One region of the Streptomyces sp. 3211.6 genome, then DNA from elsewhere that is predicted to be linked to it. Evidence: riboswitches for the same ligand, from Rfam matches in the RefSeq annotation. Region 1 holds a riboswitch; each other region holds the start of a gene.
What was found. Region 1 has a riboswitch for thiamine pyrophosphate ahead of thiC (phosphomethylpyrimidine synthase ThiC). Riboswitches for the same ligand answer to the same signal wherever they lie in the genome.
Positions count from the first base shown of each region.

Region 2: linked by a shared signal. The riboswitch ahead of BX286_RS26385 (thiamine ABC transporter substrate binding subunit) and the one ahead of thiC (phosphomethylpyrimidine synthase ThiC) in region 1 are both predicted to bind thiamine pyrophosphate.
Region 3: linked by a shared signal. The riboswitch ahead of thiO (glycine oxidase ThiO) and the one ahead of thiC (phosphomethylpyrimidine synthase ThiC) in region 1 are both predicted to bind thiamine pyrophosphate.

Region 1 is NZ_RBXC01000001.1:4,101,535-4,112,042, forward strand. Features, by position in the region: gene BX286_RS18910 (cupin domain-containing protein) at 1-228, shown strand, start outside; gene BX286_RS18915 (DUF5326 family protein) at 409-627, shown strand; gene BX286_RS18920 (IclR family transcriptional regulator) at 805-1,551, shown strand; gene BX286_RS18925 (SsgA family sporulation/cell division regulator) at 1,649-2,101, shown strand; gene BX286_RS18930 (YibE/F family protein) at 2,138-3,577, opposite strand; TPP riboswitch at 3,617-3,761, shown strand; gene thiC (phosphomethylpyrimidine synthase ThiC) at 3,756-5,543, shown strand; gene BX286_RS18940 (glycosyltransferase) at 5,618-6,742, opposite strand; gene BX286_RS18945 (hypothetical protein) at 6,992-7,822, opposite strand; gene BX286_RS18950 (metallophosphoesterase) at 7,972-9,153, opposite strand; gene BX286_RS18955 (LacI family DNA-binding transcriptional regulator) at 9,371-10,486, opposite strand.
Region 2 is NZ_RBXC01000001.1:5,669,371-5,679,878, forward strand. Features, by position in the region: gene BX286_RS26345 (TetR/AcrR family transcriptional regulator) at 1-448, shown strand, start outside; gene BX286_RS26350 (M23 family metallopeptidase) at 445-963, opposite strand; gene rpsB (30S ribosomal protein S2) at 1,214-2,092, shown strand; gene tsf (translation elongation factor Ts) at 2,227-3,063, shown strand; gene pyrH (UMP kinase) at 3,226-4,005, shown strand; gene frr (ribosome recycling factor) at 4,101-4,658, shown strand; gene BX286_RS26375 (phosphatidate cytidylyltransferase) at 4,658-5,734, shown strand; gene rlmN (23S rRNA (adenine(2503)-C(2))-methyltransferase RlmN) at 5,872-6,987, shown strand; TPP riboswitch at 7,008-7,135, shown strand; gene BX286_RS26385 (thiamine ABC transporter substrate binding subunit) at 7,225-8,355, shown strand; gene BX286_RS26390 (iron ABC transporter permease) at 8,412-10,028, shown strand; gene BX286_RS26395 (ABC transporter ATP-binding protein) at 10,028-10,508, shown strand, end outside.
Region 3 is NZ_RBXC01000001.1:2,391,934-2,402,441, forward strand. Features, by position in the region: gene BX286_RS11100 (DUF3040 domain-containing protein) at 1-194, shown strand, start outside; gene BX286_RS11105 (DUF4126 domain-containing protein) at 285-899, shown strand; gene BX286_RS11110 (NAD(P)/FAD-dependent oxidoreductase) at 951-2,384, shown strand; gene BX286_RS11115 (hypothetical protein) at 2,490-3,383, opposite strand; gene metF (methylenetetrahydrofolate reductase [NAD(P)H]) at 3,437-4,351, opposite strand; gene thiE (thiamine phosphate synthase) at 4,490-5,128, opposite strand; gene BX286_RS11130 (Rv2175c family DNA-binding protein) at 5,205-5,570, opposite strand; gene BX286_RS11135 (NAD(P)/FAD-dependent oxidoreductase) at 5,748-7,001, opposite strand; TPP riboswitch at 7,103-7,215, shown strand; gene thiO (glycine oxidase ThiO) at 7,213-8,409, shown strand; gene thiS (sulfur carrier protein ThiS) at 8,406-8,606, shown strand; gene BX286_RS11150 (thiazole synthase) at 8,612-9,406, shown strand; gene pknB (Stk1 family PASTA domain-containing Ser/Thr kinase) at 9,955-10,508, shown strand, end outside.

The DNA.
Region 1 (10,508 bases):
GTCGGGCTCTACTCGCTGGACGCGGGGCAGAGCGACCCGCAGCAGCCGCACCGACAGGACGAGGTGTACTTCGTGGTGAGCGGCCGCGCCTCGATCACGGTCGGGGAGGAGACGACGACGGTGGCGAACGGCAGCGTCGTCTACGTCCCGGCGGGGGTGGCGCACAAGTTCCACCACATCACCGAGCCGCTCAAGGTGTTGGTGGTCTTCTCCCCGCCGGAGGCCTGAGCAGGCCCGGCGCACTGAGGGTCGTCCCCCTGATCCCCCTAGGGGGCGGGTCAGGGGGTTCCGGGGGCTCACGGGCCCCCGTCCCGCCCTTCCGGCTCCTAAGCTCGAGACCAAGGAAGACGCCAGGGAGACCGCCAGGGGCACCGGCGAGGACGAGGAAGAGGTAAGGGCATGGACGGGATCCGAGCGATGTTCGCGGGCACGCCGTGGTGGGTCAAGTGGGTCGCCGTTCCGCTGCTGGCGCTCTTCGTCTTCGGCGGCATCATCACCACGATCATCGGCACGCTGATCGGCTTCGCCTTCAAGGTGCTGCTGTTCGCGGCACTCGTGGGCGGCCTGATCTTCGTGGTCAAGAAGTTCACGGGCGGCGGGGCGAAGAGCTCCTCCAGCGACTGGTAGGCCGTCCCGGGCCCGTACGGGCATTGCGCCAGGTGGGCGAACCTGCCCCGGCAAACCCCTCATCCCGTGGCAATCGGTGGATAGGCTGGCAATCCGTGCCGTTCCTGGGCGCCGGCGGGCCCCCGGGCCCGCCGCCACGCCTGGGGGTGAGCTGTGTCTCCGGTCCACAATGCCGGTGTGCCGACGCTGATCGGCTCGGTACAGAGGGCGCTGCGGCTACTGGAAGCGGCGGCTTCCCATAGCGGGGGAGCCCCGGCGAAACAGCTGGCGCGCGAGGCCGGGCTCCCGCTCCCCACCGCGTACCACCTGCTGCGCACCCTGACGCACGAGGGCTATCTGCGCCGGGAGGGCGGGGTGTTCGTCCTCGGCGACGCGGCTGCCAGGCTGGGGCACGGGGGACTTCAGCAGAAACGTCGCAGCATGATCCTCGACTCGCTCGCGCACTTCCGCGACGTGGTCGGGGCCCCCGTCTACTTCGCGGTCTACCGCGAGGGTGAGATCGAGGTCGTGGGCGTCTCGGACACCCCGGCGAACCCGGCCTGTGAGGAATGGGCCGACTTCCGCGCCACCGCGCACGCGCACGCCATCGGGCAGTGCCTGCTGGGGCAGCTGGACGAGAAGACGCGCAGGGACTACTACGACCGTCACCCGGTCGAGGGCATCACGCCGTACACCGTGCGGGACATGCACGCGCTGGAGGAGCGGATCGGCTCCCTGGAGCGGATGCAGCCGGTGACCGAGCGTCAGGAGTACGCCCTGGGCACGGTGTGCGCGGCCATCCCGATCACGGCCGGCGACACCGCCGCGACCATGGCCATTTCTCTACCTGTTCACCAAGAGTCGCGCTTGCTCTGTGTAGTCGATCGACTACGGAGTGAAGTAGGCGCGCTGTTGAGCACCCTCTCCTTCTCTATCAGTATCTGAAAACTCACTCCTTGTGATCTGCTGGCGCTTCCACCACCCTTGTCAAGAGGGCCCTGGGGGATCATTCCTGGCCACTTCCACTACAGCGGGGTAGGCAATGCGCGAGTCGGTACAGGCAGAGGTCATGATGAGCTTCCTCGTTTCCGAGGAGCTCGCGTTCCGGATCCCGGTGGAACTCCGGTACGACGCCCGGGACCCCTACGCCGTACGCCTGACCTTCCACCTTCCCGGAGACGCCCCCGTGACCTGGGCGTTCGGCCGGGAACTGCTTCTCGACGGGATCAACGGGCCGTGCGGTGACGGCGATGTGCACATCGCCCCCACCGAACCGGGAGAGCTCTCGGACGTCCACATCCGCCTCCAGGTCGGCGGTGACCGGGCCCGGTTCCGGGCCGGCGCCGCTCCGCTCGTCGCGTTCCTCGACCGGACCGACCGGATCGTTCCGCTCGGGCAGGAGCGCAGCCTCGGCGACTTCGAGGAGACCCTGGACGAAGAACTCGGCAGGATCCTCGCCGAGGCGCAGCAGCAGAAGGAGCAGAACGCGGGCTGAGGGCCCCCTGCCTGCCAGGGGCCGTTCCCCGGGCCCTCAGCGCTTGCGCCGCCGGCCCCGGCCCCGGCGGGCCGGTGGCGCTTCCGGCACGGGAGCGGCCGCGTCAGGGCCGGGCCGGTCCGCGGACACCACCAGCGCCGCCAGCGCCGTGGTGACGGGGACGGAGGCCACGAGCCCGATCGAACCCACGAGGGTGCGTACGATCTCCTCCGCCACCAGCTCGCTGTTCGCCACGGTGCCCATGCTGCTGTTCGCGATGGAGAACAGCAGCAACAGGGGCAACGCGGCACCCGCGTAGGCCAGTACGAGGGTGTTGACTACGGACGCGATGTGGTCGCGCCCGATCCGGATGGCCGCCCGGTACAGCGCGCGCGGGCCCATCTTCGGGTCCGCCTGGTGGAGTTCCCAGACGGCCGAGGTCTGGGTGACCGTCACGTCGTCGAGGACGCCCAGCGATCCGATGATCACGCCCGCGAGCAGCAAACCGCTCATGTCGATGTCCGGGTAGAGCCCGTGGATCAGCCCGGTGTTGTCGTCCGTGTTCCCGCTCAGGAACGCCCAGTCGATGAACAGCGAGCCCAGCAGGCCGATCAGCAGCAGGGAGACCAGGGTGCCGAGGACGGCGACCGAGGTGCGCGCCGTCAGGCCGTGGCACATGTAGAGGGCGATCAGCATGATCGCGCTGGCCCCGACGACCGCGACGACCAGAGGGTTGGAGCCCTGGAGGATCGCCGGGAGGATGAACAGGGTCAGCACCCCGAAGCTGACCACGAGCGCGATGAGTGCGAACAGCCCGCGCATCCGGCCGACGACCACCACGGCGACCGCGAAGATGCCCGCGAGCAGGGTCATCGGGAACTTCCGGTTCAGGTCGATCACGGAGTACTGGAGGTCGCGCGGCGCGTCCGGCGCGTAGGCGACCACCACTTCCTGGCCCTTCGCGAGCTGCCGCGGCGCACCGGGCTGGACGATCTCGAAGAAGACGCGGCCCTTCTCCGGTCCGGTGCCCACCTCGACGGTCGCCCTCTTGCACGCACCGCCCGGCGCCGCTTGCGACGCGCCCCCGGGGGCGGCGGCGTTGCCGGAGGGGGGAACCTGCGCGGCGTTCACCGACTTGCAGTCGATGTCGGCGAGCGCGACCACCTTGCCCTGCTGCGTCTGGCGGTCGAAGCCCACTCCGGTCCGCTCGTGGGCGGGGGCGCCCCCGGGCCACAGCACCACGAGGCCGACGAAGACGGCGGCGGCGAAGGGGATCAGTACGGCGGAGATCACCCGGCGCAGGTGCTTGGAGACCGGGGCGGCGGGACCGTGCCCATGGGAATGCCCGTGGCCGTGGGAATGCCCGGGTGGGCTCCCGGCCGGATGCCCGTGGGAGGCGTGCTCGTGACCGGTGTGGCCACGGGGCTCTGTGGGCTCGTTGGGGGGCGGCGGCGAGGTCGTCACCGGCAGATCATCGCAAGAGATGAGGGGGCCCACTGTTCAGCACGCCACAGATGACGCTAGCGTGGGGGCTACTTTGCACAACGCGGGAGCTCGGAGCACCGGGCTGAGAGGGCGCTGATCACCGTACGCGCAGGAGATTGCGTACGGGAGGAGGCTGCGTCGACCGCCGAACCTGTTACCGGGTAATGCCGGCGTAGGGAGATCAGGTCTCATGACCATTCAGGATGCACGCACGCCTGCCGTCGGCGAGAACGCCGACGGCCAGACCGAGCGCCAGCCCGGCTGGCACAAGGGATACCTGCCGGGTTCCCGCCCCGACATCCGGGTGCCGGTCCGCCAGGTCCACCTCACCAACGGCAAGGACGTCACGCTCTACGACACGTCCGGTCCGTACACCGACCCGCAGATCGAGACGGACGTGCGCCGCGGCCTGCCGCCGCTGCGCGAGAACTGGATCATCGGCCGCGGCGACACCGAGGAGTACGCGGGCCGCCCCGTGCGCCCCGAGGACGACGGGATCAAGCACACCTCGCCGCGCGGCGGCCTCAAGAACCTCGACGCGGTCTTCCCCGGCCGCCCGCGCCTGCCGCGCCGCGGCCGCGGGGGCCAGGCCGTCACGCAGCTCGCGTACGCCCGCCGGGGGGAGATCACCCCGGAGATGGAGTACGTCGCGATCCGCGAGAACGTCTCCCCGGAGGTCGTCCGCGAGGAGATCGCCGCGGGCCGCGCGGTGCTCCCGGCCAACGTGAACCACCCGGAGATCGAGCCGATGATCATCGGCAAGCGGTTCCTGGTGAAGGTCAACGCCAACATCGGCAACTCCGCTGTCACCTCCTCCATCGAGGAGGAGGTCGACAAGATGACCTGGGCCACCAAGTGGGGCGCGGACACGGTCATGGACCTCTCGACCGGCCGCAACATCCACACCACGCGCGAGTGGGTCCTGCGCAACTCCCCCGTCCCGATCGGCACCGTGCCGCTCTACCAGGCGCTGGAGAAGGTCGACGGCCGGGCCGAGGACCTGACCTGGGAGATCTACAAGGACACGGTCATCGAGCAGGCCGAGCAGGGCGTCGACTACATGACGGTCCACGCCGGCGTGCTGCTGCCGTACGTGCCGCTGACCGCCCGCCGCAAGACCGGCATCGTCTCGCGCGGCGGCTCGATCATGGCCGCCTGGTGCCTGGCGCACCACAAGGAGAACTTCCTCTACACGAACTTCGAGGAGCTCTGCGAGATCCTCGCGGCGTACGACGTCACGTACTCGCTGGGCGACGGCCTGCGCCCCGGCTCCATCGCGGACGCCAATGACGCCGCACAGTTCGCGGAGCTGAAGACGCTGGGCGAGCTGAACACGATCGCCAAGCGGCACAACGTGCAGACGATGATCGAGGGCCCGGGCCACGTCCCGATGCACAAGATCAAGGAGAACATCGACCTTCAGCAGGAGATCTGCGAGGAGGCGCCGTTCTACACGCTCGGCCCGCTCACCACGGACGTGGCGCCCGCCTACGACCACATCACCTCCGGCATCGGCGCCGCGATGATCGCCTGGTGGGGCACCGCGATGCTCTGCTACGTGACGCCGAAGGAGCACCTGGGCCTGCCCAACCGCGACGACGTGAAGACCGGCGTCATCACGTACAAGATCGCGGCGCATGCGGCGGACCTGGCCAAGGGCCACCCGGGCGCCCAGGAGTGGGACGACGCCCTCTCGGACGCCCGGTTCGAGTTCCGCTGGGAGGACCAGTTCAACCTGGCCCTCGACCCGGACACGGCCCGCGAGTTCCATGACGAGACGCTTCCGGCCGAGCCGGCCAAGACCGCGCACTTCTGCTCCATGTGCGGTCCGAAGTTCTGCTCGATGAAGATCTCGCAGGACATCCGCCGTGAGCACGGCGGTGACCTGAAGGCCGAGGAGATCGAGGCGGGGATGGCGGAGAAGTCCGCCGAATTCGCCGCCTCGGGCAACCGCGTCTACCTGCCTCTGGCGGACTGACCCGGCCGGACGAGCCGTCCCGCGACCTCTTGGGGGAGGCGCGGGACGCATCCGCTGAGTCGCCGGGCCGTGGACTAGGCCGAAGTCGGCGATGTTTCACGTGAAACAGCCGGTTTCACGTGAAACACCGCCCGGCCCAGCTTCTTCCGAGCGAAGTCCAGGTTCCCCACGACGCGTTCGCGGTGCTCGTCGGGCAGCTTCCCCTCGCTCAGCAGGCGCTCGCAGCACTCCAGGGACTCGCGGTACTCGCCGACCCAGTACGCGGCGATGGCGAGTTCGTCGAGGGCGCGCCACTCGTGCCAGGCGTACTCCACGAACAGGATGTCCTTCGGGTAGGGGATCCGGGCGGCCTCCTTGGCGAACATGTAGGCCAGTGGCCATCGCTCCTCCACTCGGCAGAGACCCGCCAGATCTCCGATCGCCTCGGCGCGCGACGGGCGGCTCTCGAAGGCCCGCAGGTAGCGGTCCATCACCTCGGCAGAGGGCCGTCCCAGCCTCGCGGCGGCCCGTGCGGCGTAGACCCGCGCGAGGTAGGTCTCCTCGTAGAAGCCGACCATGGCCGCCCGGCGGTCGTAGGCGGCGAGGGACTTCTCCTGCTCGCCCGCGTCGCGCCAGCTCTGCCCGAGGTAGAACATGTAGCGGGCGTTCTCGGGCTCTTTGACCAGCCCCTGTTCGAGGACCGCCGCGTCGCGCAGGTACTTCTGACGCTGACCTTCCTCGCGGAGCCGGGCACCTCCGCCGATGCTGAGGATGTGGACGCCTTCGAGCGTTCCGAGGCTGTACTCGCCGCCGCAGTCGATGTACTCGTGGAGCACGCCGACATAACGCCAGGGCAGCCGGGTGGAGACGAGTGCCGCCCGGTAGTGGACGATCGGGCCGTCGTGCAGGGCGATCCGGTAGGCGTCGAGGGTCAGCTCCGGCATCCGGAACCCGGGTTCTGCCTCCATCGCGTCGTCGGCGTCGATGAACAGCAGGTAGTCGGCACTGTCGCGGGCGAGCTCGATGGCCTCGGTCCTGCTGCCGTCGAAGCCCTTCCACGGGCGTTCGTAGAGGGTGCCGGGGAGGTCCCCGAAGCAGTCCCGGATGACGTCCTGGGTGCCGTCGGTCGAGCCGGTGTCCACGATCACCCAGGTGTCGATCAGCGGGCGTACCGAATCGAGGCATTTCCGGATGGTGGGGGCCTCGTCCTTGACGATCATGTTCAGACAGACTTTTGGTCTCACGGGTCCCGTCCGCTGGTGTGGGCCGTACGTTCTCGCGGCCGGCCGGGTCGGCTGGATCGTCGGGGACTTTAGGGAGCGGGGGCAGCGTGCCGGGGGGCGGCACGCCGGGAAAGTCTGAGTTGGCCCGATTGGCGGCACGGGGTGAGCCGAGGCGCCGACACGGTCCTCGCCCGGCGGTCGACGCGGACCGCCAGGCCGCCCGTCCGGACCGGACCGCTCCGGACCTCAGTCCGGCCGGTGCTCCGGGCCGCCGAAGTCCGGGCTGGTGAAGTCCGGGCTGGAGTAGCCGGGCCGCGCTCCCGGCGCGCCGTCGGACGGGCTGCTGAAGTCGGGCCGGGTGTATCCCAGCTGGGGGATGCGCCCAGCCCCCGGCGTACGGGGCACCGGGTAGCCCGTCCCGGCGGTGGGGTCGGCCAGCGCGTCGCGCAGGAACGGCATGATGCCCCGTTCCAGCAGCGCGTTGCGCCAGGCCTCCCGGGCCCGCGCGAGATCGTCGGGTATCGGCACGCTCTCCTCCGCGGCCACCTCGGTGGAGCTGTTGCGGAGGGCCGCCACGAGGAGCGAGACCACCGCGAAGACCAGGGCGACCACGGTGAGCCCGCCGAACAGCCAACCCGCCGTCAGCATCGTGCGTGCGAAGGCAGGTTCGGGATCGACGGCCTTCAGGCAGTAGCCCACCAGCAGGAAGATCAGCATGGCGGCGCCCGCCAGGACCGGTGCGAGGACGGCGACCACGGCACTCACGCCCGCGCCCCCGCCGTCGCCCTGGCCGTCGCCGTCCTCGGCGGTGTCCACGTCGGTGTTCGCGCGGCCCGACAGGGCCTCGTCGCGCAGTTCCTCCCGGACCTTCACGTAGTGGGTGTACTCGGCGGCAGCGGCGGCGGTCAGGAGTGCGATGGCGCTCAGGGCCATGGTGCGCAGTTGTTCGGCGTTCAGCCGTTCGCCGAGGGCGGCGAGCTCGGGCCGTTCGTCCGCCGTGCGCAGCGCCTCGTCGAGGAGCCGGTCGAATTCGGGTCGGTCTTCGGTGAGCAGGTGCGGACCGCTGGTCATGTGCATCCCCCGATGCTCCGTACGAGCCGGTTTGCCCGCGTAGAACCGGGCGCCGGCGCAGAACGGAGGAGAGCCTGCTACGGACAGGGCGATGGTAGAGCGCCCCGGCCATGGGGTGACAGGGACTTTCGGGAAATACCCCGCTCGGTGAACACTCAGTCGCGCAGCGGCAGTTGTTGGACCAGCAGTTTGCCCGCCATTGTCACGCCGCCGTCCATCGCGATGGCGAGCCCGTCCGCGTACACGTGCGGTCCGTCGACGGCTTCCGGCCCGTGTGCCTCGTCGCCGTCCTCGGTGCCCACCTCGCCGAGCAGGTACGGGATGGGGCTGTGGCCGTGGACTACGCGGCTGCCGCCGTAGGTGGCCAGCAGCCGGCGCACGGCCTGCGGGCCCGTCTCCTCGTCGCGGAAGGCGAAGCGCTTGGTGAACTTCCGGAACAGGTCCCAGGTGGTGTCGGCGTCGTTGCGGTTGAGAAGTTCGTGGATGGTGTCGTTGACGTCCTCGATGGAGTCGCCGTAGTCCAGGTACGCGGTGGTGTCGGAGTGCAGCAGCAGGTGCCCGTCCGCCAGGGTGGCCGCGTCCAGCCGGGACATCCACTGGAGGTGGACGTCCTCCAGGCGCTCCATGTCGGCGCGCTGGCCGCCGTTGAGCAGCCAGGCGGCCTGGAAGGTGGCGGTGCCGGCGCCGGAGTTCACGGGGGTGTCGCCGAACCGCTTCGCGCCGATGAGCAGCAGCTCATGATTGCCCATCAGGGCCTTGCAGTAGCCCCCGGCCGCGGCGGCCTCGGCGGACAGCCGCATGACGAGGTCGATGACGCCGATGCCGTCGGGGCCGCGGTCGGTGAAGTCGCCGAGGAACCAGATCCGGGCGTTGCCGGCGGACCACTGGCAGTCGGCGTCGATCAGGTTCTGCGCCTGGAGCTCGTGGATGAGCTCGTCGAGGTAGCCGTGCACGTCGCCCACGACGTAGAGGGGGCCGGGGCCGGCGCCCGGGGCCTCCTGCGGGACGTACTGGACCTGGACGGTGTCTCCGGGCCCGCCCGTCGCGCCGCGCCCGATCACGGGCAGGTCGCGCTGGGTGGGGGTGTAGCCGTCGAGGTCGTCCTCGGGGCCGGCGGCCGGGAACTCCGGGTGGGCGGCGTCGCCCGTGCGCTGCTGCGGAACGGCCTCCGGGGTGTAGTACGCGGGGTACTCGCCGTACACGGGCGTCTCCCCGGGCAGGCCGGCGGACACGGCGTACGGCGCGGGTTCGTTGACGGGCACCCGGAAGTCCCGCAGCGTGTCCGTCCGCATCGCGGGTCCCTGACCGGCCCCCTGAGTCATCGACCCCTCCACCACCGTCGCGCTGCCGTACATCTGCGGACCCTGCTCACCTCTGGGGCGGAGGGTCCGTGATGTCGTGCGCCCATCATAGGAATGCGGCTCGCGCTCTGTGACGCACCAGGGGTGGTGAATCCTGGGCGGAACCAAGCCTTCCTGCCGTTTTCACCCGATATAGGGGTTGTTGAAATCATCGGCGGGGCCGCCCGGCCCCGCCGATACGGCGGTCCGGTGGTCAGTCCTGGGACGGCGAGCGCGGGGGGCTGATGGTGGTCCGGGGGGTTCTGCGCTGCGAGGACGTACGGATGATCAGCTCGGTCGGGACGACCTGTTCGACGGGACGTCCGGTGTCGACCCCCTCGATCGCGTCGATCAGCAATTGCACGACGGCGGTACCGATGCGGCGCGGCTTGAGGGAGAGGGTGGTGATGGGCGGCTCGGTGTTCGCGTAGACGGTGGACTCGCTGCAGCAGACCAGGAGCAGGTCCTCGGGGACCCGCAGCCCGTAGCGCCGGGCGGCGGCGAGGAGGTCGGTGCCGTTCGGGTCGAAGAGTCCGTAGACGGCGTCGGGGCGGTCGGGCCGGGCCAGGAGCCGGTCGGCGGCGACGGCTCCGGCGCAGGGGTCGTGGGCGGGATAGGACTCGTACACCGGGTCCTGGCCGACGCGTTCGCACCAGCTGAGGTAGGCGGTCGTGGAGAGCCGGGTGTAGGTGTCCGTGGTGGTGCCGGTCAGCAGCCCGATACGGCGGGCCCCGGCGGCGGCGAGGTGGTCGAGCAGGCCCAGCACGGCGGCCTCGTGGTCGTTGTCGACCCAGGCGGTGACGGGGAGGGACCCGGCGGGCCGGCCGTCGGAGACCACGGGCAGGCCCTGGCGGACGAGCTCGCTGACCACCGGGTCGTGGTCCGAGGGGTCGATGACGACGGTGCCGTCCAGGGCCACGTTGGACCAGACGTCGTGCCGTGAGGTGGCCGGGAGGATGACGAGGGCGTAGCCGCGTGCGAGGGCGGCGGAGGTCGCGGCCCGCGCCATCTCGGCGAAGTAGGCGAATTCGGTGAAGGTGAAAGGTTCATCCCCGTACGTCGTCACGGTGAGGCCGATGAGGCCCGACTTTCCGGTACGGAGGGTGCGGGCGGCGGCGGATGGCCGGTAGCCCAGCCGGTCGGCCACCTCGCGGACGTGGCGGCGGGTGGCGTCCGGCAGCCGCCCCTTGCCATTGAGCGCGTCGGAGACGGTTGTGATGGACACACCCGCCGCGGCGGCCACGTCCCTGATGCCGGCGCGGCCCTGTCGGCCGCCGACCCGCCGGGTGGTCTCGGCCCGGCTCACGTGATGCTTCCCTGCTGCTGTCATGGCGAGCCGATAGTAGGGCTCG
Region 2 (10,508 bases), 1.6 Mb from region 1:
CGGTCTCGCCCGGTCCTCCGTGTACGAGTACTTCAAGTCGCGCGCGGCCGTGGTCGAGGAGCTGTGCGCCGTGGACTTCCCCGTCTGGGCCGCCGAGATCGAGGCGGCCATGGAGGCCGCGCCCACGCCCGAGGGGAAGATCGAGGCGTACGTGCGCAGCCAGCTGGAGCTGGTGGGCGACCGCCGGCACCGGGCGGTGGTGGCCATCTCCGCCGGGGAGCTGGACGCGGGCGCGCGGGAGAAGATCCGCGCCGCGCACGGCGGCCTCGTCGCCATGATCGGCGAGGCGCTGGAGGCCCTCGGGCAGCCGGAACCGCGGCTGGCCGCCCTGCTGCTCCAGGGGGTCGTGGACGCCGCGGCCCGCCGGATCGAGCTCGGCGCCGCCGAGGAGCCCGCCGTGATCACGTCCACCGCGGTGGCCATGGCCCTCCGCGGTATCAGCGGCTAGCGGGGCGGGGGCTGCGGGCCGGGTGCGGACGGCAGCAGGCGGGGCGTGGCCCCGGGGAGCAGGGCCAGCGGGTTGCGGTAGGAGTCCTCGCCCGCCAGGAGGCCCCAGTGCAGACAGGGCCCCGGGCAGTGGGAGCCCTCCGTGAGCACCGCCACCACCTGGCCCGCCGTGACCGCCTCCCCCTCCGCCACCAGCGGCCGCACCGGCTCGAAGGTGGTCCGCAGCCCGCCCGGGAGGGTCAGGGACAGCACGCCCCGCCCCGCGACCTGCCCCGCGTAGTGGACCCGCCCCGGCCCCACGGCCCGGACCTCCGCTCCCGCCGGGGCCGACAGGTCCACCCCGCGGTGCCCCGCCGCGTACGGGGTCGGGGGCGGGTCCCACCACCGGGCGACGGACAGCGGCGCCGGCAGTGGCCGGACCGCCCGGAAGGCCCCCTCGGCGGGGACGCCGGCGGGAGCCGGGACCAGCGCCCCGGACAGGGCGAACAGCAGGGTGAGCAGCAGCGTCGTCGTCATGCGCCCAGGGTCCCGCGCGGGACCCGCGGCCCGCCCGTTCCTGTGGACGGGCGAAAGGGTGTGGACAAGGGCGTCACCCGGCATACCGCCGGGTCCCGTACACTTCTTGTGGCGATCCGGGTCACCGGGTCGACTTCGCACGCCCCAGCGCCGACCGGTTCCGGTCGGGTGGCAGCGCCTCTCGGTCCCTTCATGGGGCAGGGCGCGGCGGGGCGTCAGGAACCAAAACCGAGAAACCAAGGAGATGGCCATGGCCGTCGTAACGATGCGGGAGCTGCTGGAGAGCGGCGTCCACTTCGGTCACCAGACCCGTCGCTGGAACCCGAAGATGAAGCGCTTCATCTTCACCGAGCGCAACGGCATCTACATCATCGACCTGCTCCAGTCGCTGTCGTACATCGACCGCGCCTACGAGTTCGTGAAGGAGACCGTCGCGCACGGCGGTTCCATCATGTTCGTCGGTACGAAGAAGCAGGCGCAGGAGGCCATCGCCGAGCAGGCGACCCGCGTCGGCATGCCGTACGTCAACCAGCGCTGGCTGGGTGGCATGCTCACCAACTTCTCGACCGTCTACAAGCGCCTTCAGCGTCTGAAGGAGCTCGAGGCGATCGACTTCGAGGACGTCGCGGCCTCGGGTCTCACCAAGAAGGAGCTCCTGGTCCTCTCCCGCGAGAAGGCCAAGCTGGAGAAGACCCTCGGTGGTATCCGCGAGATGTCGAAGGTTCCCAGCGCCGTCTGGATCGTCGACACCAAGAAGGAGCACATCGCCGTCGGTGAGGCGCGCAAGCTGCACATCCCGGTCGTCGCGATCCTCGACACCAACTGCGACCCCGACGAGGTCGACTACAAGATCCCGGGCAACGACGACGCCATCCGCTCCGTCACCCTGCTCACCCGCGTGATCGCCGACGCCGTCGCCGAGGGCCTCATCGCCCGTTCCGGCGCTGCGACCGGTGACTCGAAGCCGGGCGAGAAGGCCGCCGCCGAGCCGCTCGCCGAGTGGGAGCGCGACCTGCTCGAGGGCGAGAAGAAGGCTGACGCCGAGGCCCCCGTGGCCGAGGCCCCGGCTGCCGAGGCCCCCGCGGCCGAGGCTCCCGCTGCCGAGGCTCCGGCCGCCGAGCAGGCCTGACCCACTGAGAGCGCCCGGCGTTCATCCGCCGGGCACTCGCAGCACGGACGATGACGGCGGGGGAGCCGCGCCACGAGCGCGCTCCTCCGCCGTTCACCCGTAGATCTACGACTTCGAGAGAGAATCACAGACTCATGGCGAACTACACCGCCGCTGACGTCAAGAAGCTCCGCGAGCTCACCGGCGCCGGCATGCTGGACTGCAAGAACGCGCTCGTCGAGGCCGACGGCGACGTCACCAAGGCCAACGAGATCCTGCGCGTCAAGGGCCTGAAGGGTGTCGCCAAGCGCGAGGGCCGTTCCGCCGAGAACGGTGCCGTCACCTCCCTGATCTCCGAGGACGCCACCTCCGGCGTGCTCGTCGAGCTCAAGTGCGAGACCGACTTCGTGGCCAAGAGCCCGAAGTTCCTGGCCGTCGCCGACCAGCTCGCCGCCCACGTGGCCGCCACCAAGCCCGCCGACATCGAGGCGCTGCTGGCGTCCGAGATCGAGCCCGGCAAGACCGTCCAGGCGTTCGTGGACGAGGCCAACGCCAACCTCGGCGAGAAGATCGTCCTGGACCGCTTCGCGGCGTACGAGGGTGCCTTCGTGGCCTCCTACATGCACCGCACCATGCCCGACCTGCCGCCGCAGATCGGTGTCCTGGTCGAGCTGGACAAGGCCGACGCCGACCTGGCCAAGGGCATCGCCCAGCACATCGCCGCCTTCGCGCCGAAGTACCTCACCGCCGAGGACGTCCCGGCCGAGATCGTCGAGTCCGAGCGCCGCGTCGCCGAGGAGACCACCCGCGCCGAGGGCAAGCCCGAGGCCGCGATCGCCAAGATCGTCGAGGGTCGCGTCAACGGCTTCTTCAAGGACGCCACGCTGCTCGGCCAGCCGTACGCGCTGGACAACAAGAAGTCCGTCCAGAAGGTTCTGGACGAGGCCGGTGTCACCCTGAAGCGCTTCGCCCGCATCAAGGTCGGCATCTGAGTCCGTCCGTACGCGACGGACACCGGACCCCGATAGGGTCTGAGGCAGTCGTCCACGCTTGCGCCGGACGACCGCAGATCTGACGAGGAGGCCATTGCCGCAGAGGGAACCGCGAGGACCCACCGGCAATGGCCTTCTTCGTATGTGCACGAGGAGATCTCCATGAATCAGGGCGTGGACCCCCACACCGCATCCCACGACAAGAGCGACCACGACAAGAAGGGTCGCCGCTTCATGCTGAAGCTGTCCGGCGAAGCCTTCTCCGGCGGCGGCGGGCTGGGTGTCGACCCTGACGTCGTGCACGCCATCGCCCGCGAGATCGCGGCCGTGGTCCGAGACGGCGCCGAGATCGCGGTCGTCATCGGCGGCGGCAACTTCTTCCGCGGCGCCGAGCTGCAGCAGCGCGGCATGGACCGGGCGCGGTCCGACTACATGGGCATGCTCGGCACCGTCATGAACTGCCTCGCCCTCCAGGACTTCCTGGAGAAGGAGGGCATCGACAGCCGCGTCCAGACCGCCATCACCATGGGCCAGGTCGCGGAGCCGTACATCCCGCTGCGCGCCGTCCGCCACCTGGAGAAGGGCCGCGTCGTCATCTTCGGCGCCGGTATGGGCATGCCGTACTTCTCCACCGACACCACGGCCGCCCAGCGTGCCCTGGAGATCGACGCCGAGGCCCTGCTCATGGGCAAGAACGGCGTCGACGGGGTCTACGACTCCGACCCGAAGACCAACCCGGACGCGGTGAAGTTCGACGCGCTGGGGTACAACGAGGTGCTGTCCCGGGACCTCAAGGTCGCCGACGCCACGGCCATCACGCTGTGCCGCGACAACCTGCTGCCGATCCTGGTCTTCGAACTGCTCGCCGAGGGCAATATCGCCCGCGCCGTCAAGGGTGAGAAGATCGGCACGCTCGTGAGCGACCAGGGCACCCGGGCCTGAGCCCGTCGCACCGGGCCCCCCGGGGCCCGGTCCGGGCGGCCCGCGCACCGCCCCGCCCGCCTGAACCATCCATATCTGACATGCAGGAGCACGTGGTGATCGAAGAAATCCTCCTCGAGGCCGAGGAGAAGATGGAGAAGGCCGTCGTCGTCGCCAAGGAAGACTTCGCCGCGATTCGCACGGGCCGTGCGCACCCGGCGATGTTCAACAAGATCGTGGCGGACTACTACGGTGCCATCACGCCCATCAACCAGCTCGCCTCCTTCTCGGTGCCCGAGCCGCGCATGGCCGTCGTGACCCCGTTCGACAAGAGCGCCCTGCGCAACATCGAGCAGGCCATCCGCGACTCCGACCTGGGCGTCAACCCCAGCAACGACGGCAATATCATCCGGGTGACCTTCCCCGAGCTGACGCAGGACCGCCGCAAGGAGTACATCAAGGTCGCCAAGAACAAGGCCGAGGACTCCCGCGTCTCCATCCGCTCCGTGCGCCGCAAGGCCAAGGACGCCCTCGACAAGCTGGTCAAGGACAAGGAGGCCGGCGAGGACGAGGTGCGCCGCGCCGAGAAGGAGCTCGACGACACCACCGCGAAGTACGTCGCGCAGGTGGACGAGCTGCTCAAGCACAAGGAAGCCGAGCTCCTCGAGGTCTGATGAACGACTCTCCCTGGGCCGCTGAGCCGGTACCGGCGGGTCCCGCATACGATGCGCTGGTGGGCCCGCAGACTGCGCCCATGCCCATCGTGCCCGATGCCGCCGGCCGTGCGTTCGACGACCGGGAAGCACGCGATCGGGGGGCCGCCTTCGCCGGCGGCCCCCCGCTCCGTACCGAGATGCCGTTGCAGGAGCCCATGCCCAGCCCCCCGCCCCCGCCTTCGCAGGCACCGCAGGACGCCTCGCCCCCGCCGCAGAAGAAGCGCGCGGGGCGGGATCTGCGGGCCGCCATAGGGGTCGGCGTCGGCCTCGGCGCGGTGATCTTCGCTTCGCTGTTCATCGTCAAGGCCGTCTTCGTCGGCGTGATCGTCGTCGCCGTCGTCGTCGGTCTGTGGGAGCTCACCTCCCGGCTCCAGGAGAAGAAGGGCATCAAGGCCCCGCTGGTCCCGCTCGCGGTCGGCGGCGCGGCGATGGTCATCGCCGGCTTCGTCCGGGGGGCCGAGGGCGCCTGGGTCGCCATGGCCCTGACCGCGCTGGCGGTGCTCGTCTGGCGGATGACGGAACCGCCCGAGGACTACCTCAAGGACGTCACCGCGGGCGTCTTCGCGGCGTTCTACGTGCCCTTCCTGGCCACGTTCGTCGCGATGCTGCTCACGGCCGAGGACGGCCCGCAGCGGGTGGTGACCTTCCTCCTGCTGACCGTCGTCAGCGACACCGGGGCGTACGCCGTCGGCTGGCGCTTCGGCAAGACCAAGCTGGCACCCCGCATCAGCCCCGGGAAGACCCGCGAGGGACTCCTCGGCGCCGTGGCCTTCGCCATGGGGGCCGGTGCGCTGTGCATGGAGTTCCTGATCGACGGGGGCTCCTGGTGGCAGGGCCTGCTGCTGGGCCTGGCCGTCGCCGTCAGCGCCACCCTGGGCGACCTGGGCGAGTCGATGATCAAGCGCGACCTCGGCATCAAGGACATGGGGACGCTGCTCCCGGGCCACGGCGGCATCATGGACCGCCTCGACTCGCTGCTCCCGACGGCCCCGGTCGTCTGGCTGCTGCTGGCGGCCTTCGTCGGCACCGGCTGACGGGTCCGGGCCGGGTTATCCTGGAGGGCGCGCCGCCTTCACGCGGCGCGCCCTTTCCGTCCGGCGGCCGAGAGCCGCAGCGGACCGGCCCTGCACGCGCGGGGTGACCCCCACCCCGTCGTACCGAGGAGTACCGCATGGCCCCCCGTCCCGCTCCGGGTGAGCTCACCTTCGTCGCTCCGCGAGGGGCCAAGAAGCCGCCCCGGCACCTGGCCGACCTCACCCCGGCCGAGCGCCGCGAGGCGGTCGCCGCGATCGGCGAGAAGCCGTTCCGGGCCAAGCAGCTCTCCCAGCACTACTTCGCCCGCTACGCCCACGACCCGGCGGAGTGGACCGACATCCCGGCGGCCTCGCGCGAGAAGCTCCAGCAGGAGCTGCTCCCCGAGCTGATGAACGTCATCCGGCACATCAGCTGCGACGACGACACGACCCGCAAGACCCTGTGGAAGCTGCACGACGGCACCCTCGTGGAGTCCGTCCTGATGCGCTACCCGGACCGGGTCACCATGTGCATCTCCTCGCAGGCCGGCTGCGGTATGAACTGCCCGTTCTGCGCCACCGGCCAGGCCGGCCTCGACCGCAACCTCTCCACCGCCGAGATCGTGCACCAGATCGTCGACGGCATGCGCGCCCTGCGTGACGGCGAGGTCCCCGGCGGCCCGGCCCGCCTGTCCAACATCGTCTTCATGGGCATGGGCGAGCCGCTCGCGAACTACAACCGCGTCGTCGGCGCCATCCGCCGGCTCACCGACCCCGAGCCCGACGGGCTGGGCCTGTCGCAGCGCGGCATCACGGTCTCCACCGTCGGCCTGGTTCCGGCCATGCTGCGGTTCGCCGACGAGGGCTTCAAGTGCCGCCTCGCCGTCTCCCTGCACGCCCCGGACGACGAGCTGCGCGACACCCTCGTCCCCGTGAACACCCGCTGGAAGGTCCGTGAGGTCCTCGACGCGGCCTGGGAGTACGCGGAGAAGTCCGGCCGCCGGATCTCCATCGAGTACGCCCTGATCCGCGACATCAACGACCAGGCCTGGCGCGGCGACCTCCTCGGCCGCCTGCTCAAGGGCAAGCGGGTGCACGTCAACCTGATCCCGCTGAACCCGACGCCCGGCTCGAAGTGGACCGCCTCGCGCCCCGAGGACGAGAAGGCCTTCGTCGAGGCCATCGCCCGGCACGGCGTGCCCGTGACCGTCCGGGACACCCGCGGCCAGGAGATCGACGGAGCGTGCGGACAGCTCGCGGCGAGCGAGCGGTAGTCTGGCCCGCGTACATCTGCATATTCCGACAGGGGAGCGCCACAGCGCTGAGAGTGCGGCAACACGTTTTTGGATCGAGCACCGTGGCCGCAGACCCTCTGAACCTCGCCCAGGTCATTCTGGGTAGGAAGTTCGGTCACCACCTCAAGCTGTTGCGCCCTGCCCGGGCGCCGCGCTCCACCAGAGCGCCCGGGCGGGGCCGCGTCTTCTCCTGGTCATACCCAGGAGGAATCAACCGTGAGCACCACCAAGAAGATCGCGGGTGCGGCGCTGGCCGCCGCCCTCGGCGTCGGCACGCTGACCGCGTGCGGCGGCGGCAGCAAGGACGAGGGCGGGGCCGCCGCGAGCGGATCGCCGAAGTCCAAGACCGTCACCCTCGTCTCGCACGACTCCTTCAACGTCAGCGAGCCGGTCCTCAAGGAGTTCGAGCAGCAGAGCGGCTACACCGTCAAGGTGCTGAAGTCCGGGGACGCCGGCGCCGCCCTCAACCAGGAGATCCTCACCAAGGGCTCCCCGCGCGGCGACGTCTTCTTCGGCGTCGACAACACGCTCCTCTCGCGCGCCCTCGACAACGGGATCTTCACCCCGTACGAGGCCAAGGGCCTGGCGGAGGTCAAGCCCGAGTTCGTCCTCGACCGGCAGCACCGCGTCACCCCGGTCGACTCCGGCGACATCTGCGTCAACTACGACAAGGCCTACTTCGCCGACAAGAAGATCGCCCCGCCGCAGACCCTGGACGACCTGGTCAAGCCCGAGTACAAGAACCTGCTGGTCACCGAGAACGCCGCGACCTCCTCGCCCGGCCTCGGCTTCCTCCTCGCCTCCGTCGGCAAGTACGGCGATGGGGGCACCTCCCAGGGCGAAGCCTCTGGGGGAGGCTGGAAGGAGTACTGGAGCAAGCTCAAGGCCAACGGCGTCGAGGTCGTCGACGGCTGGGAGCAGGCCTACAACGAGCGCTTCTCCGGCTCCGCGGGCGGCAAGAAGGCCAAGGGCGACCGCCCGCTGGTCGTCTCCTACGCCTCCAGCCCGCCGGTCGAGGTCCTCTACGGCGAGCCCCAGCCGGCCGAGGCCCCCACGGGCGTGGCCACCGGAACCTGCTTCCGCCAGGTCGAGTTCGCGGGCCTGCTGAAGGGCGCGAAGAACGAGGAGGGCGGCAAGGCCCTCATCGACTTCCTGATCGGCAAGAAGTTCCAGGAGGACATGCCGCTCCAGATGTTCGTGAACCCGGTGGTCAAGGACGCGAAGCTGCCGGAGGTGTTCACCAAGCACGGCGTGGTCGTCGAGAAGCCGGAGAACGTGGCCCCCGAGGCCATCGCCAAGAACCGTGACCAGTGGGTCAAGGCATGGTCCTCGATCGTCGTGAAGTAGTACGCGACGGCGCCCCGGCGGAGGGCGGGCGGGCCACCGCCGTCAGGATGGCCCTGATGGCCGTGCCGCTCGCCTTCTTCGGGCTGTTCTTCGCCTACCCCGTGGCCGCCATCGTCGGCCGCGGGCTCAAGACCGGGGAGGGCTGGCAGTTCGGCCGGATCGGCGAGGTGCTCGCCCAGCCGGACATCGCCGACGTGCTCTGGTTCACCACCTGGCAGGCGCTCGCCTCGACCGCGCTCACCCTGATCGTCGCGCTGCCCGGCGCCTACGTGTTCGCGCGCTTCTCCTTCCCCGGCAAGCAGCTGCTGCGGGCCCTGGTCACCGTCCCGTTCGTGCTGCCGACCGTGGTCGTCGGCACCGCCTTCCTGGCCCTGGTCGGGCGCGGGGGGCTGCTGGACGAGGTGTGGGGCGTGCGGCTGGACACCACCGTCTGGGCGATCCTGCTCGCCCACGTGTTCTTCAACTACGCCGTCGTCGTCCGCACGGTCGGCGGGCTCTGGGCGCAGCTGGACCCGCGCCAGGAGGAGGCCGCCCGGGTGCTGGGCGCCGGGCGGTTCGCGGCCTGGCGGCGGGTGACCCTGCCGGCGCTGGCCCCGGCGGTGGCCGCCGCCGCGCTGATGGTGTTCCTGTTCACCTTCAGCTCCTTCGGCGTCGTGCAGATCCTCGGCGGGCCCTCGTACGCCACGCTGGAGGTCGAGGTCTACCGGCAGACGGCGCAGCTGCTCGACCTGCCGACGGCCGCGGTGCTGACGCTGGTCCAGTTCGCCGCCGTCGGGGTGATCCTCGGGGTGCACGCCTGGACCGTGCGGCGCAGGGAGACCGCGCTGCGGCTGGTCGACCCCGCGCGCACCGCGCACCCGCCGCGCGGCTGGGCGCAGCGCGGGCTGCTGGGCGGGGTGCTGCTGACGGTGGCGCTGCTGATCGTGGCCCCGCTCGCGGTGCTGGTGGAGCGGTCCCTCGATGCCCCCGGCGGGTACGGGTTCGGGTTCTACCGGGCGCTCCAGGAGGCCGGTGCCGGGGGCGGAACGTTTCTGGTGCCGCCGCTGGAGGCCATCTGGAACTCCCTCCAGTACGCGCTCGCCGCCACCGGGATCGCCCTGGCCGTCGGCGGCCTCGCGGCCGCGGCGCTGGCCCGGCGGGCGGGCCGCTTCGTCCGGGGCTTCGACGCGCTGCTGATGCTGCCCCTCGGGGTGTCCGCCGTGACGGTGGGCTTCGGGTTCCTGATCACCCTGGACCGGCCGCCGCTGGACCTGCGGACCTCCTGGATCCTGGTGCCGCTGGCCCAGGCGCTGGTCGGGGTGCCGTTCGTGGTGCGGACCATGCTGCCGGTGCTGCGGGCCGTCGACGGGCGGCTGAGGGAGGCCGCGGCCGTGCTGGGGGCCTCGCCGCTGCGGGTGTGGCGGGAGGTGGACCTGCCGCTGGTGCGCCGGGCGGTGCTGATCGCGGCGGGCTTCGCCTTCGCGGTCTCGCTGGGCGAGTTCGGCGCGACGGTGTTCATCGCCCGGCCGGACCACCCGACGCTGCCGGTGGCCGTGGCCCGACTGCTGGGCCGGGCCGGTGAGATGAACTACGGGCAGGCCATGGCCCTGAGCACGATTCTGATGCTGGTGTGCGCGGTGTCCCTGCTGGTACTGGAGCGACTGCGACCCGACAAGACCTCGGGAGAGTTCTGATGACCCTGCTCCGGCTCGAAGGGGTGACGGTCCGCTTCGGCGACCGGGCGGTCCTGGACGCGGTGGACCTGGAGGTCGCCGAACACGAGACCGTCTGCGTGCTGGGACCGAGCGGCAGCGGCAAGTCCACCCTGCTGCGGGTGGTGGCCGGGCTCCAGCGGCCCTCGGCCGGACGGGTCCTGCTGGGCGGCGCCGACCAGGCCGGGGTGCCGGTGCACCGGCGGGGGGTGGGTCTGATGTTCCAGGACCACCAGCTGTTCCCGCACCGGGACGTCGGCGGGAACGTCGCCTTCGGCCTGCGCGTACGGCGCTCCGCGAAGCCGGAGTACGAGGAGCGGGTCGCCCGTCTGCTGGACCTCGTGGGGTTGCCCGGGGCCCAGCGCCGGGCCGTGGCCTCGCTGTCGGGCGGCGAACAGCAGCGGGTCGCTCTGGCCCGGGCGCTGGCCCCCTCGCCCCGGCTGCTGATGCTGGACGAGCCGC
Region 3 (10,508 bases), 1.7 Mb from region 1:
TGGTGGGATTCCTCGTCATGCTGGCCTGTACGGTCCTCGTCGTCACCGGTTGGCGCAAGGCACCCAAGCCCGGCGAACAGCCCGTCTCCGGAAGTGCAGGCGGTTCGGCCCGCGGGCAGAACCGGCAGCGTCGGTCGATGATGAACCGTATCGAGGACCGGTGGCAGCGCCGCCGCGACGAACAGGGGCATTAGTCCCCGCACCCCATTCCGTCCGGTGAGGGACGGCCGCGCGAGCGCGGCCGTCCCTCACCGTTTTCCGCGTCCCTGCGGCATGATGCCGGTGTGAGTGTGCTCCCCCTGGTCTTCACCAGCGGCTGGGCCAGCGGGATCAACGCCTACGCCGTGGTCCTCCTGCTCGGCGTCTTCGGCGCGACCGGCCTGACCGACGAGGTCCCGGCCTCCCTCCAGCGCACCGACGTGCTCGTCGTGGCGGGCGTGCTGTTCCTCTGCGAGGCCGTCGCCGACAAGATCCCTTACGTGGACTCCGTCTGGGACTCCGTCCACACCGTGATCCGCCCGGCCGCCGGGGCCGTGATCGGCGCCCTCCTGGCCGGGCAGAGCGGCTCGCTGTCCGACCTGGCCGCCGGCGCCCTCGGCGGCTCCACCGCGCTGGCCAGCCATCTCGTCAAGGCCGGCACCCGGATGGCCGTCAACACCTCCCCCGAGCCCTTCAGCAACTTCGTGCTGAGCACGGCCGAGGACCTCGGCGTGGGCGGACTCGTCACGTTCGCCATGTTCCATCCGATGGCCGCCGCGGTCATCGCGGCCGTCCTGCTCGCCGCCGGCGTGGCCCTGCTGGTCTTCCTCTGGAGCCGCATCCGCCGCTACCGGCGCCGGCGGGCCCAGCGGCGCGAGGAGAAACGGATGGCCGCGGTCCGCGGGGCGCCGCCGTTCTGACCCGCTGACCTCGCTCGATGGGCGGGGCACTCGCTCGATAGGCTCAGCGCCATGGCAAGAATTGCGGTGATCGGCGCCGGCATGGGCGCGATGGCGACGGCGGCCCGGCTGGCGGTGGCGGGCCACCAGGTGACGGTCTACGAGCGCGGCTCCACCTACGGCGGCGCGCTCGGCCGGTACGAGCGCGACGGCTTCGCCTTCGACACCGGGCCGGGCCTGCTGCACCTGCCCGCCGTCTACCGCGACCTGTTCGTGAAGACCGGCAAGCGGCCCCTGGAGGACCTGGTCGAGATGGTCCAGGCGGACCCGGCCGTCCGGCACGTCCTGGACCACGCCGCCGTCACCCTCCCCGGCACCTCCCGGGGCGGGGTCGCCGCCGCCCTGGACGAGACCTTCGGCGCGGGCGCGGGCGAACGCTGGAACGACCTGCTGGGCCGCGCCCGCGACACCTGGGACGCCACCCGCCGCCCCCTGCTGGAGGAGCCGCTGCGCCCCGACTGGCAGGTCCTGGGCCGCGACCCCTATCCGGCGCTGCGCGGCAGCGGCCTGCTGCGCCGCCGCCAGCCGACCCTGGCCGAGGTGGCCCGGCGCGAGCTGGGCGGCGGGCTCGGGGAGCTGCTGCGCGGGCGGGTCCTGGCGTACGGGCTCGACCCCGACTCGGCGCCCGCCGCCGCTGCGGCCCTGCCGTACATGGAGCAGACCTTCGGCACCTGGTACGTACGCGGCGGCATGCGCGAGCTCGCCACCGCCGTGTACGAGCGCTGCCTGGAGCGGAAGGTGGAGTTCGTCTTCGGAGCCCCCGTACGGGCGGTGCTGAGCCGGGACGGCCGGGCGGCCGGGGTCCGGCTGGACGACGGCACCGAGGCAGCCGCCGACTCCGTGGTCTGCGGGATCGACCCGAGGCAGCTCCCGTCCGGCTCCGTGTCCTGGCCGCGCGGCAGCGTGCAGGCCCGGGGCGGCTCGGTGCCCGGCCGGCTGACCCTGCTGCTCGCCCTGCGCGGCGGCCGCCCGGCGGACGCCGTCCACCGCACGCTGGTGCACTCCCCGGGCTCCGCCGCCGTCCAGCTGGTCACGGTGCTGCGCCCGGACGACCCGTCCACCCGGCCCGACGAGAACCACGAGGCGGTGACCGTGAGCGCCGTGTGCGGCCCCGCCGGAGGGGCCGCGGTGCCGGACCCGGAGAAGCTGCTGGACCTCGCCGCACGGGCCGTCCCCGACCTGCGCAAGCGGCTGCTGTGGCAGGAGGTGCGCACCCCGGAGCACGTGGAGGCGGCCACGGGCGCCCTCGGCGGCTCGGTGCCCGCCCCGGCGCTGCCGGGCGACGGCGGGCGGCTGCTGTACCCGGCCAACGCGACGGGCCTGCCCGGGCTGTACCTCGCGGGCGGCTGGGCGCACCCCGGCGGCGGGCTCGCGCACGCGGGGATGACGGGGGCCCTGGTGGCCGGCCTGATCGTCGAGGGGGCGGACTTCCGCGGCTCGCAGTGAGCCGCCCGGGCCGTGGGCCCGCGGCGCGCGCAAAAAAAGGGGGGAGGGCCCGGCTCGTACGAGCCGGGCCCTCCCCCCTGGCCGCTCCAGCGGCGGGTACCGGCTTCAGTAGCGGTACTGCCCGTACTCGCCGTTGCCCTGGTACGGGTACCCCTGCTGCTGCGGGTCCTGCTCCGGGTAGGGCTGCGGGGCCGCGTCGGTGGCGCGCTGCTGCGGGACCCAGACCCCGCCGGGCGGGGTGTCCATGGAGTACTGCTGCTGCGCGGGGTCGTAGTGCGGGTAGTCGTACGGCTGGCCCGGGGAGACCGCCCCGCCGGTGCCGATGTACGGGTCGGAGTAGGCGGCGTAGACCTGCTGGTCACCCGCCGGGTACCCGCCGGTGTAGTCGTAGCCCCCCTGCCCCTGCCCGGGGCCGGGGTAGGCGTGCTGCCCGCCGTCGTGGCCGTCCGCGGCGAACGGGGAGGCGAAGGCGGTGGTGGCGTCCGGCTGCTGGGGGGCGAAGCTCTGTATCCCGTAGGAGCCGGTGTCCTCGGGCACCGGCTGCGGGACGAAGACGTTGCGGTCGTCCCGGTCGCCGGCGTCCTCGTGGGATGGGAAGTCGGCGCCGGCACCGGCGGCGGCCGGGTCCTGGGAGCCGTACTCCAGCCCCGTCACCTCCAGCGCGGGCTCCTGGCGCTGTGCACCGCGCCCCGAGTGGCGGCGGCGTCTGCTCGGCGCCTCCTGGCGGACGGGCCGGCCGTCCTTGCCCTTGCGCAGGGCCCAGCCGGCGACGAAGCCCTTGCGGAAGGAGAGCGTCACCAGAGTCTGGCCGACGGCGAAGGCGATCGCACCGACGGCGATGACGAGCACCGACGGCAGCACGACGCCGGCGACCACGCCGAGGAACCCGGCGAAGGCGAGCAGGCGCCAGCGCAGCCGGGCCTTGTACTGCATCAGGACCTCGGCAAGCAGCCACAACGCGACGAAAGCGAACGCGATGTAGAGGACCGTCATTCCCATGCAAGGCCCCTCTCGGTACGGCCGTACCGCGCGGGAGACGGGGAGACGGCCGATCAGGCCCGCTGGTGCAGGCCCAGGTTCTCGTAGATTTCGAGAGTCGCCGTGGAATTGTTCAGCGTGATGAAGTGCAGTCCCGGAACACCTTCGGACAGCAGCCGCGCGCAGAACTCCGTGGCGAACTCGATGCCAATGGAGCGTACAGCGGCCGGATCGTCCTTGACGGCGTGCATGCGGTCTTTCACGGCGTCGGGGAAGACCGCGTTGCTCAGCTGGGGCAGTCGGTCGAGCTGCTTGATACCCACAACAGGCATGACCTCGGGGATGATCGGGGTCTCGCAGCCCGCCTTCTGGACGCTGTCGCGCAGCCTCAGATAATTCTCGGGGTCGAAGAACATCTGGGTGATGGCGTAGTCCGCACCTGCGCGGCACTTGTCCACGAAGTACCGGATGTCCGTATCCCAGTTGTCGGAGCGGGGGTGCATCTCGGGGAAGGCGGCGACGCCCACGCAGAAGTCGCCGGACTCCTTGAGCAGGCGGACGAGGTCGGCCGCGTAGTCCACGCCCTCGGGGTGCTTGACCCACGGGCCCATGGGGTCGCCCGGCGGGTCGCCGCGGAGCGCGAGCATGTTGCGGATGCCGGCGTCGGCGAACTGGCCGATCACGTGGCGCAGCTCGGCGATGGAGTGGTCCACGGCGGTGAGGTGCGCGACGGGGGTCAGGGTGGTGTCGGCGGCGATCTGCTGGGTGGCGCGGACGGTGCCGCCCCGGGTGGAGCCGCCGGCTCCGTACGTGACGGAGACGAAGCTCGGGGAGACCGCCTCGATCCGGCGGAGCGCGTTCCAGAGGTTGCGCTCGCCCTTCTCGGTCTTGGGGGCCCAGAACTCGAAGGAATACGAGGCTCCGGACGCGAGGAGGTCGCGGACCGTGTGTGCACGGTCCGACCAGGTGGAAGCGGTACCAAGGGCCATATGGGCAGGTTAGACGCGCCCCGCCGGACGCCGAAGCACTGTCCATCCATTGGACAGATTTTTGGACACCCGGGCGCGGGCCCGAGCGCGGCACGAGCTCCGCACGAGTGGGCTACGAGACCGGCCGCCCGGGATCCGTCACGCGAGGCGGGCGCGGACGCGCTTGGCCAGGTCGGCGGCGGCGGCCCCGGGGTCGGTGGCCTCGGTGATCGCACGGACGACCACGACGCGGGTGGCTCCGGCGTCGAGGACCTCGTCCAGGTTCGCGGCGTCGATGCCGCCGATGGCGAACCAGGGGCGGTCCTGCTCCAGGGAGGCCGCGTAGCGGACGAGGCCGAGGCCCGGGGCGTAGCGGCCGGGCTTGGTGGGGGTGGGCCAGCAGGGGCCCGTGCAGAAGTAGTCCACGCCCGGTTCGGCGACGGCGGCGTCGACCTCGGACTCGGCGTGGCAGGAGCGGCCGATCAGGACGTCCCGGCCGAGGATGGCGCGGGCGGCGGGGACGGGGATGTCGCCCTGGCCGAGGTGCAGGACGTCGGAGCCGATGGCGTGCGCGACGTCGGCGCGGTCGTTCACGGCGAGCAGCTTGCCGTGGCGGCGGGCGGCCTCGGCGAACACCTGGAGGTGTTCGAGTTCCTCGCCGGCCTCCATGCCCTTGTCGCGGAGCTGGACGATGTCGACGCCGCCGGCCAGGACGGCGTCGAGGAACTCGGGGAGGTCCCCCTGCCGCTTGCGGGCGTCCGTGCACAGGTAGAGCCGGGCGTCGGACAGCTGCTGCATGGGAGTACCCCTTGGCGGTGATGGAGTGCGGGCGGGCCGAGGTTACCCGGCCCGCCCGCATCCGTGGATCAGCCGGTCAGAGGGCGAGCGCCTGAGCGCGGCGCTTCACCTCCGTGCCGCGGTTCTCCCGCAGCGCCTGCACGGGGGTACCGGGCAGGGAGGGGTCCTCGGTGAACAGCCATTCCAGCATCTCCTCGTCGGAGAAGCGGTCGTCGCGCAGCACGGTCAGCAGGCCGACGAGCCCCTTGACGACCTTGTCGCCGTCGATGAACTGGGCCGGAACCTGCAGCGCGCGGTTCTCGCCCCGGCGTACGGCGATCAGCTGCCCTTCCTTGACCATCTGGCGGACCCGGGTCACCTCGACGTCGAGCATCTCCGCGATGTCGGGGAGGTACAGCCAGGAGGGGACTAGGGCATCGATCTTTGCGTCAATCTCGGTCACGGACACAAGCCTGCCACCTCGGCGGGGCGCCCGGTACCCGGCCCCGTCCGTCCGGGTCCGGGCCGGTGCGCGGACTGGCGTCCGGGCCGGTGGGCGGACAGGCGTCCGGGCCGGGGCCCGGGGCCGGGTGCGGGTGCGGGTGCGGGCCCGGGCACGGACCCCTGTCGGAGGGGTCCGTCAGGCGGCGGCCGATTTCAGCGGGACGCCCGGGTCGGCGACCTTGGCCGGGTCGACGGGGGTGCCCGACTCGATCAGCTTGCGCCCCTGGGCCAGGTCCCGGGGCCGGCCCACGGCCAGGACGGCGACGAGCACGTCCCCGCGCAGCCAGCACACCGACCAGGTGTCGCCGTCCGGGTCGCCGCGCCACAGCAGGGTGTCGGCGCCGCCGTGGTGGCCCGCGTACTGCACGAAGCGGCCGAACTGCTCGGACCAGAAGTACGGCACCGGGTCGTAGGCCTGGACGGCCTCCCCGGCGACGATGTTCGCCGCGACGGCGCGGGGGCCCTGGAGGGCGTTGTCCCAGTGGTGGACCAGCAGCCGGGTCCCGTAGCGGGCCGACGGGAAGGAGGAGCAGTCGCCGACGGCGTACACCCCGGGCAGCGAGGTGCGCAGGTGGGCGTCGGCGGTGACGGAGCCGTCGGGGCCCCGCTCGACGCCGCTGCCGGCGAGCCAGTCGGTGGCGGGGCGGGCGCCGATGCCGACGACGACGGCCCCGGCGGGCAGCTCGCCGCCGTCCGCGAGGAGCACCCGGCCCTCCTCGATCCCGGCCACCTTCGCGCCGGTGAGCAGGGTGGCGCCGGCGCCCTCGTACCAGCGGGCCATGGGGGCGGCGACCTCGGCGGGCAGGGCCCCGGCCAGGACCCGGTCGGCCGCCTCGACCACGGTGACGGCGCAGCCGGCCTCGCGGGCGGCGGTGGCGAACTCGGCGCCGATCCAGCCGGCCCCGACCACCACGACCCCGGGGGCGGCGGCGAGCACGGGGCGCAGCCGGGCGGCGTCGTCGAGGGTGCGCAGCAGGTGGACGCCGGGGACGCCCTCGGTGCCGGGCAGGGTCAGCGGGGTGGCGCCGGTGGCCAGGACCAGGACCTCGTACGGGACGGGTCCGGCCTCGGTGTCCAGCTCGCGGTCGGCGGCGCGCAGGCCGGTGACCTCGGTCCCCAGGCGCAGGGTGATGCGCAGGCCCTCGAAGTCGACGTCGAAGGCGGAGTCCTCGGCCTTGCCGAGCAGCACCGCCTTGGAGAGCGGGGGGCGGTCGTAGGGCTGGTGGGGTTCGGCGCCCAGCAGGGTCACGGGGCCGGTCCAGCCCTGGTCCCGCAGGGCCACCGCGGTCTGCACGCCGGCCATGCCGGCGCCGACGATCACCACGCCGGGCCCCGGCTGCTCCGTCTGTTCCGTCTGCTGCTGCGTCTGCTGCTGCGTCTGCTCACTCACACGGTCAGCCTAGCCACCTGACGACCTGTCAGGAAAGCGGGGGCCGCCCGGCGCGGGGAGGCAGCCTTACCCGCCACCGGCCCCGGGGTTAGTCTGGCCACCGTACCTATCGCGGGAGTCCGGGCGCACCGGGCTGAGAGGGAGGCTGGCCGGCCTCCGACCGTACGAACCTGATCCGGGTCATGCCGGCGAAGGGAGGGGCTGGACGCCCATGCACGCATCCGACAAGGGATCCGACCACCGGGGCCACGACGTCCGCCACGACGTCCTCGTCATCGGTGGCGGGATCATCGGCCTGGTCACCGCCTGGCGGGCGGCCCGGCACGGGCTGCGCACCGCGCTCGCCGACCCCGACCCCGGGGGCGGCGCCGCCCGGGTCGCGGCCGGCATGCTCGCCGCCGTCACCGAGCTGCACTACGGCGAGGAGACCCTGCTGGGGCTCAACCTCGCCTCCGCCGCCCGCTACCCGGAGTTCGCCGCCGAGCTCACCGAAGCCAGCGGCGGCATGGACCTCGGCTACCGCGCCTGCGGCACCCTCGCCGTCGCCCTCGACGCCGACGACCGCCTCCACCTGCGGGAACTGCACGCCCTCCAGCGGCGCTGCGGCCTGGAATCCGAGTGGCTCACCGGCCGCGAGTGCCGCCGCCTGGAGCCCATGCTCGCCCCCGGGGTGCGCGGCGGGCTGCGCGTCGACGGGGACCACCAGGTGGACCCGCGCCGCCTCGCCGCCGCCCTGCTCACCGCCTGCGAGCGGGCCGGGGTGCGCATCCACCGCGCCGGCGCACGCCGGCTGCTCGTCACCGCCGACCGGGCCCGCGGGGCGCTCCTCGACGACGGCACGGAGCTCCTCGCCGACCAGGTGGTCCTCGCAGCGGGCTCGCTCAGCGGCCGGCTGGAGGGCGTACCGGAACAGGTGCTGCCGCCCGTACGGCCGGTCAAGGGACAGGTGCTGAGGCTGGCCGTACCGCCCGCCTACGCGCCGTTCCTGTCCCGGACGGTACGGGCCGTGGTGCGCGGCAGCCACGTCTACCTGGTCCCGCGCGAGAACGGCGAGCTCGTCATCGGCGCCACCAGCGAGGAACTCGGCTGGGACACCACCGTCACCGCGGGCGGGGTCTACGAGCTGCTGCGCGACGCCCACGAGCTGGTCCCCGGCATCACCGAGCTGCCGCTGGTCGAGACCCGGGCCGGGCTGCGCCCGTGCTCCCCCGACAACGCCCCGCTGCTCGGCCCGACCGACCTGCCCGGACTGCACCTGTCCACCGGCCACTACCGCAACGGGGTGCTGCTGACCCCGCTCACCGGCGACGTGATGGCGGAGCTGCTGACCACCGGCGCCGTGCCGGAGATCGCCCGTCCGTTCTCCCCCCGCCGCTTCTCCCCCGCACGTCAGGAGTCGTACGCATGACCATCTCCGTCAACGGCGAGCCGCGCGAGGTCGCGGCCGGCACCACCCTCGACGCGGTGGTCGCCACCCTCACCACGGCCCCGTCCGGCGTGGCCGCCGCCCTCAACGAGACGGTCGTCCCACGCGGCCGGTGGTCCCTCACCCCGGTCGGCGACGGCGACCGGGTCGAGGTCCTCACCGCGGTCCAGGGAGGCTGAGCGCGATGGCCGACGACCTGTTCGCCCTGGGCGGCCGGACCTTCTCCTCCCGCCTGATCATGGGCACGGGCGGCGCCCCGAGCCTGGAGATCCTGGAACGCGCCCTGATCGCCTCCGGCACCGAGCTGACCACGGTGGCGATGCGCCGCCTGGACCCGACGGTGCAGGGCTCGGTCCTGTCGGTGCTGTCCAAGCTGGACATCGCGGTCCTGCCGAACACCGCGGGCTGCTTCACCGCCGGCGAGGCCGTCCTGACGGCCCGGCTGGCGCGGGAGGCCCTGGGCACGGACTGGGTCAAGCTGGAGGTGGTCGCGGACGAACGGACCCTGCTGCCGGACGCGGTGGAACTGCTGGACGCGGCGGAGGTCCTGGTCGACGAGGGCTTCACGGTCCTCCCCTACACCAACGACGACCCGGTGCTGGCCCGGAAGCTGGAAGACGTGGGCTGCGCGGCGATCATGCCGCTGGGCTCCCCGATCGGCTCCGGGATGGGCATCCGCAACCCGCACAACTTCGAGCTGATCGTGGAGCGGGCCGGGGTCCCGGTGATCCTGGACGCGGGGGCGGGGACGGCGTCGGACGCCGCCCTGGCGATGGAGCTGGGCTGCGCGGCGGTCATGCTGGCCTCGGCGGTCACCCGCGCCCAGGAGCCGGCCCTGATGGCGGCGGCCATGCGCGACGCCGTCTCGGCGGGCCGCCTGGCCCACCGAGCGGGCCGCATCCCGCAACGCCGCTTCGCGGAAGCCTCGTCCCCGACGGAGGGCCGCGCCACCCTGGACCCGGAGCGGCCGGCGTTCTGAGGGGGCCGCGGGGCTCGCGACGGGGGCACGCCATCTCCCCCTCGAGGGGCGGACGCGGAACGGCGCCTGCCCACCCGCCCCCGAGTGCGGGCGGTGGGATGGGGGGGCGGCGTCCCGCCGGGCGGTGACCGGACAGCCGGACAGGATCCGGGGGGCGGGGCCCCACTCGGCGGTCTCAGGGATGGGTTGGGGCTTTCCGTCAGTCTCATCGTCCTTCCGCGTCGGGCCACCCTGTCAAGGGTCGCCGCAGGCGATCGCGCAGCGACGCGACCGAAGGGAGCGCCCTTGACAGGGCGGCCCGGACCGGAAGGACAGTGGGACTGACGGGAAACCCCCAGACCGGCTCTGAGACCGCTGAACGGGGCACCGCCCTCCCCCGGCCCCGCCCGGCATCCCACCGCCGCCCCGCCCCCGCACCCCGAGCCACCGGCACCGCCTCGCCGGGCCCGCCCCCGCGCCCCCCGAGCCCCCGCCCCCGCATGTCACGGCTGCGCTGCAAGCGTGGACGCCCCGGCCGGGGGTGGCGGAGGTCCTCGTAGAATCGCCGGGTGGATACGACCCTGGATGACCCCCTCGTCGGGCGCGTGCTCGACGGCCGCTACCGCGTCGACGCGCGCATCGCCGCAGGCGGCATGGCGACGGTCTACCGGGCGCTCGACACCCGCCTCGACCGCGTCCTCGCGCTCAAGATCATGCACCCGGACCTGGCCGCCGACACGGCCTTCGTGGACCGTTTCATCCGCGAGGCGAAGTCCGTCGCACGCCTGGCCCACCCCAACGTCGTGGCCGTCTTCGACCAGGGCACGGACGGGCCGTACACCTACCTGGCGATGGAGTACATCTCCGGCTGCACCCTGCGCGACGTCCTGCGCGAGCGCGGCGCGCTCCAGCCGCGGGCCGCGCTCGACATCCTCGAACCGGTCCTCGCCGCCCTCGCCGCCGCCCACCGCGCCGGCTTCGTCCACCGGGACATCAAGCCCGAGAACGTCCTGATCGGCGACGACGGCCGGGTCAAGGTCGCGGACTTCGGCCTGGTCCGCTCCGTGGACGCCGCCACCCACACCACCGGCTCCGTCCTCGGCACCGTCTCCTACCTCGCCCC